Regions from separate parts of the Ilyobacter polytropus DSM 2926 genome, predicted to be linked through region 2. Evidence: riboswitches for the same ligand, from Rfam matches in the RefSeq annotation. Region 2 holds a riboswitch; the other holds the start of a gene.
What was found. Region 2 has a riboswitch for cyclic di-GMP ahead of ILYOP_RS11850 (ABC transporter substrate-binding protein). Riboswitches for the same ligand answer to the same signal wherever they lie in the genome.
Positions count from the first base shown of each region.

Region 1: another riboswitch for cyclic di-GMP. It lies ahead of ILYOP_RS15390 (HD-GYP domain-containing protein); the one in region 2 lies ahead of ILYOP_RS11850 (ABC transporter substrate-binding protein).

Region 1 is NC_014634.1:6,971-10,188, forward strand. It holds cyclic di-GMP riboswitch class I at 173-248, opposite strand; cyclic di-GMP riboswitch class I at 1,001-1,076, shown strand; gene ILYOP_RS15390 (HD-GYP domain-containing protein) at 1,195-2,685, shown strand; gene ILYOP_RS14450 (class I SAM-dependent methyltransferase) at 2,849-3,218, opposite strand, start outside.
Region 2 is NC_014633.1:417,077-420,294, reverse strand. It holds gene rfbA (glucose-1-phosphate thymidylyltransferase RfbA) at 1-574, opposite strand, end outside; cyclic di-GMP riboswitch class I at 1,015-1,090, shown strand; gene ILYOP_RS11850 (ABC transporter substrate-binding protein) at 1,166-2,113, shown strand; gene ILYOP_RS16205 (HD domain-containing phosphohydrolase) at 2,157-3,218, shown strand, end outside.

The sequences.
Region 1 (3,218 bases), on a different replicon from region 2:
TTTCTATAAACTGCTAAATTGAAATGCATGACTTTCTTTAAACTGTTATTTGAATTTTCTTTAATTATAAGATTAGTATAGTTAGATTTTTCTAGCTTTGAGAATTAACTAAAAATGTCGAAATAAAAAAGCATAGCTTACCTAGCTATGCAAAAAATAGAAAAACCCTTTTTTCTGCAACTGGCTACCATTTTAAAGGCCCTATAGCTTTGCGTCCTAACGTTTCCATTAGTTTGCCAAATAATTCACTTGAAAGATATCTTCTTTGTTTTATATCTTTTCCTTTTTTATAACTACATATTTTAGTAATTTAATTGCACAAAGGGTTTTTACTGATATTGCAGTCAACATTTCAAAATCGAATTATTTTGAACTTTTGTGCTTTACAAATAAAAAAAGCCAGACACGGTAGATGTCCAGCTTAGAATTTTGGGGTGGCAGCCATCTTGGGGAGATGGCTGCCGGCTAATACTCTTGTTTGAATTGGAAAAGTTTCGACGTCAATTATTTTAGCATAAAATTATAATGTGATAAACCTACCTTTTAGCTATACACTTATTGTATATAATTTTGTGAGTTAAAAAATCTCAATATAATTACAAAACCCCAGGAAATTATACCTGAGGCTTCGATAAGTGGGAATCTTTTAGGGAAAAAATCATCTTAGAGATTTGAAGACTAAATCATAATTGATTCAATATTAACTTAACATTAAATAGTATTTTTCCTTTTTTTTAATAACGAATGTAACTATATTTCTCAGGCAAAAAATTTCCATGTAAATTTTTATGTGGATATAAATTCAGCTTTAAACGGTTTTTAACAAATTATTGGACAAGAAAAAAGGTTGTTGTTGTGAAATAGTCTCAGTTAGTTTCAGAGGTTCTATAGAGACTATAAAATCTATCTAGAGTAGCTATTGAATGTTAGATTGAATGGTTAAATATTATGTATAGGGTATACTTTTTAATAAAAAAATGTTATACTCGTATTTATAAAACTATATTAATAGCAAACCATTGGAAACGATGGGACGCAAAGCTATAGGGCCTTTAATGTGGCAGCCAGTTACCAAAGAAGAAAATTCTTTGTCCACTATTTAGAGTATGGGTTTCTTGCCATATTTTTTTTATTTTTTGTGAAGAATTATAATTTAAAAAAATATTGATAACAGGATTTGAAGTAGGTAGAGAGATGAATATAATAAGAAAAGCCTTCGTTTCATTATATGTAAAAATTGCATTAGGAATATTAGTGGCAGTAACTTCTGCAATTTTTTTGGTTTCATATCTTCATAATGATTTTATTTTTAATTACATAGATACCACTACTGAAAATCAAATTTGTTCTATTTTAGACAGTGCAAATATCTCAAGTTCAATCTTTATTCAAAACGGAGAGTTTAATGACCTTCAGAGAATGGTGGAAAAGATTGCCTCCCATAACTTCATAAAAGAAGTTAAGGTCTACGATAAAAATAAAAAAATTATAGCTTCAGGTACTGGCTATAAAGGTGATGATAATTCAGGGAGTAAAATTTTAGACGAGCTACTAAATGGACAAATACTTGAATATAAAAAATCAAACTTTTCTGAAAATGTCTTCGATATGGCTATTCCAATAAATGAGGTTGGATATAGCAGCATACAAGAAAATGGAATAATTGGAGTCCTTTGCATAAAAGTTGATCTTGGATCTGTAAAAGGCTTTTTTAAACATTTACATTATGATTTTCTTAAAACTATTTTTACAATAGGAGCATTATTTTTATCTGGCATTATTAGTTTGTTATCATTTAAATTATTCACTCCAATTTCAAAGCTTTACAAGGCGGCTCAGGCCATCTCAGAAGGTGATTATAGGCATGTTGTAGATGAATATAGTGAAAGAGAGTTTTATCCTATAATTAAGGGATTCAACAATATGACGGAAAAAATAAGAACAAGAGACGAAGAATTGAAATCACTTCATAAAAAATTGGAAGATCACAATGAACACCTGGAAACTATTGTAACTGAAAGAACAAGTGAATTGAAATTAACGCAAGACATCACAATCAGAAGTCTTGCCAACTTGGCCGAAACTAGAGATAACGAGACAGGAAGTCATATTTTTAGAACTCAGCATTATGTAGAGACACTGGCAGAATATCTTAAGGAAAATCCAAAATTTTCAGAAGAACTAATGTCAAAAAATATTGAATTGATGTTCAGATCTGCACCGCTGCACGATATTGGAAAAGTAGGAATACCAGATAACATTCTCTTAAAACCCTTTGGTCTCACAAAAGAAGAATTCGAGATAATGAAAAAGCATACTACTTACGGCAAAGAAACTATTGAAAAATCTGAAAAATTTATTGGAAATAAGTCATTATTGTCTTTTGCTAAGGAGATTGCATTCTCCCACCATGAAAAATGGAACGGTTCAGGTTATCCAGAAGGTTTGGTTGGAGAAGAGATTCCATTGTCAGCTAGGATTATGGCAATAGCGGACGTATATGATGCATTGGTCAGTCAAAGACCGTATAAAAAAGCATTCACCCATGATGAGGCAGTTAGAATAATATTAGAGGGAGACGGCAGAACTTCTCCAGAACATTTTGATCCCGACATACTAACTGCATTTTCTAAAATTCATCATAAGTTCGATGAAATCCATAAAAAACATCCTGATGAAGAGTAAAAACAGTTAAAATATCAACAATATAAAGTGATATATTTTGATTTAAAAAGGGATTCCAGTTGGAATCCCTTTTTAAATTCATAGTTTAATTCAAATCTACAACACGAAATTCTCGATATATATTTTTTAAATACGAGCGCCAACACTGACTTTTGTAATTTGGTCATTCTAACTTCTTGTAAACGGCAAAGAAATGAGGAACAGGTGGTTCTTGGGTATCATCATAAGCTTCAAAACTCTCTTCCCTTAGGCCACATCGTATAAAACCGTCTATCTCGTCTTTATCAAGAGGAAGTGGGATGTCATCTTCCTGTTCTTCCTTAAGACGACTTCTACACGAGACAAGAATGTATCCCTGCGGAGCCAGTAGAGAGACCATTGCATCTCTTGCTTGTACTCTGTACTTACCTGGTAAAACTTGGATTGTATTACACTCGTAAACAAGATCAAAACTTTCAAACCATTTTGAAGGGTAATCAAAAAGATCAGCTATAAGATATTTTACTTTGGTATATGGATAACGTTTTTTACAA
Region 2 (3,218 bases):
TTTTAGAGGGTTTTATTCTTTTGGCTTTTTCCACAACTGTATTGTCGTAAAAATAAAGTCCTGGAACTACATAATTTGATTTGGGGTTTTTAGGTTTTTCTTCTAATGAAACTGCCCTTCCCATTTGATCAAATTCTACAACGCCGAAAGATTCAGGATTATTTACATAATAACCAAAAATAGTGGCTCCATTTTTTATAGATGCAGCCTCTTTCAACATACCTGTGAGACCATGCCCATAAAATATATTGTCTCCTAGAACAAGGGCACAAGGTTTATTTCCTATAAACTCTTCTCCTATTATAAAGGCTTCTGCCAGGCCATTGGGTTCTTGCTGAACAGCGTAGGATATTTTAAGGCCGTAGTTAGAACCATCACCTAACAACTCTTTAAATACAGAAATGTCTCTCATCGTTGAGATGACAAGTATCTCCCTTATGCCAGCTAGCATAAGTACCGATACTGGATAATATATCATAGGCTTATCATAAACAGGTATTATCTGTTTTGATATGGATTTAGTTACTGGATACAATCTTGTTCCTGTCCCACCAGCAAGTATAATTCCTTTCATAATTCCCTCCGAAAATCTGACTTATTTCAAATCTGGCATTAAATTATTAAGTGTCACTCTATATGAATAATTGTACATTAACTGAAATTATCTGTCCAATTAATTCTAATAGTCGGCTAGTATAAAAATAAAAATCCTTTCTGAAGCCATAGTTCAGCGCAGCAACATTTATTAGATTAGCTATTCAGAATGCCGATTCTATTTCGGTTTTATATTAACCACAAAAGTAATTGTTGCTGAAACCATAACCCAGCTATGCCACAAATGGGAATGCCAGGAATGATGTAAAACCAATTCTTTTCTACGGCACAGAGACCCGATATGGGCTTTGTTTTACGTTAGACAAAATTTGATAAAAAAAACCAAAATGATAGCAAAAATACTGTGTCTAACATGGTTTTTTTCATCATTATATGCTATAATTATTTGAAATATATTAAAAAAAATATCGGCAAACCATTGGAAACAATGGGACGCAAAACTATAGGGCCTTTAAAATGGCAGCCAGTTCCCGAGGAAAAATTCTTTGTCCCTTTTTTAAAGTATGGATTTCTTTCCATACTTATTTTATTTTTGAGGAGATTTTTAGCTATGAAGAAAACTGTCTTATTATTTTGCTTTTTAATAGTTCTATTTACCGGATGTAAAGCTTACAAAGAACCCATAAGGATTTCCATTAATGGCTGGCCCCCCTGTGAACTATGGTATATAGCACAAGAACAAGGATACTTTGAAGACATCCCTGTTGAGATTATAAGATTTTCAACCTGGTCAGACTCCATAGCTTCTCTTTATGCTGGAAAAACAGACTTGACACATTCTACTTATTTGAACACAATGCGAAATCATAATAAAGGCGAGAATGGAAAAATAATACTCACTACCAGCCGTATAGACGGAGCAGACGGCCTCGTAGTAAAAAATTATATTAACGATTTAAAAGAACTAAAGGGTAAAGAAATAGCTGTAGAGGTAGCTACCGATGAACATTTTTTGTTGTACAAAGCCTTGGAAAAAATAGGGATTTCGGATAAAGATGTAAAGATTATCTCCACCACATCTGAAAAAGCGATGAAGCTCTTTGTAGCTGGCGAGGTGGATGCATGCTTCACCTATGACCCCTTTATGAATCAGGCTGCTAAAAATGGAAATGGAAGGGTGGCAATAACTACAGAAGATATCGATGGATACAACGATGCTATTATAGCTAAAACTAAGACTTTAGAAAAAAGACCTGAAGATTATAAAGTCCTCATAAATGCATGGTATAAGGCACAGGAATATGTCATAAATAATCCAGATGAAGCCTATAAATTAATGGCCTCTAAAGAAAATATGTCTGTAAAAGAGTTTCAGGCTTTTTATAATAGCTTTTATTTTTTTACTCCTAATGAAAATAAAACAATGTTTTCTGCTGGAGTATTAAAAACCCATATAAATGAACTAAATGAATTTTTACTTAAAAACAACCTCTTGCAAGATCCAGTAAATGCCATAGATATTTATTCTGAAGAAATAATCAATAATATTACAGATTGAATTCAACTTTAGATTTTCAAAAAAATAATAACAGGTGAATAAAATGAATATAATAAGGAAAAATTTTATAAAGTTTTGTCTAAAAATCATCTTAGGGATAGCTATCACAATGACTGCTGTATCTATCTTAGCATCTTTTCTGTACCAAAATTTATTCTATGATTATATTCAAACGAATACAGAGAAAGAAATCTCTGCTATACTGGACAGTGTAAATTTATCAAGTTCAATTTTGATGCAAAACAATGACTTCTATGATCTTCAGCGTATGACGGAAAGTATAGGGGCTAGTGGTTTTATTAAGGAAATTACAATCTATGATAAGAATAAAAATATTATCGCTTCAAACATAATTTTTAATGAATCTGACGGTTTGCATACTGAAAATTTAGATAATCTTTTCAGTGGCAGAAAGCTTAAATATATAAAATCTGATTTTTCTAGCGACACTTTGGTCATGGCCATTCCAGTTAATGGAAGTAGGTATAGCATAATAAATAATAACGATATCACAGGAGTTATTTATATAAAATCCGATATTGGTTCTATAAAAGGACTTTTAATGAATTTAAATAATTCTTTTCTTAAAACAGAATTTATAATAGTAATACTGCTTTTGCTTTGTATTATTGGGATAGTGACCTTTAGCCTTTTCATTCCCGCCTCAAAACTCTATAAGGCGGCTCAGGCAGTTTCAGAAGGAGACTATTCCTATCACGTAGATGAATCTAAAGGAAGGGAATTTTACCCTTTAATCAAGGAATTCAATAACATGACCAAAAAAATAAAAACAAGAGATGAAGAGTTAAAATTACTTCATGATAAATTAAAAGGTCATAATGAAAATCTTGAAATTAAAGTAAATAAGCGAGATATGGAGTTAAAACTTACCCAGGATATCACAATTAGAAGTCTGGCTTACCTGGCCGAAACCAGGGATAATGAAACAGGAAGTCATATTTTCAGGACCCAGCACTACGTTGAAACACTGGCTGAATATCTTAAAGACAATCCAAAATTTTCTAAGGTGCTCACCCAAAAGAATATTGAGTTGATGTTTAAATCAGCTCCTTTACATGATATTGGAAAAGTAGGTATATCAGAC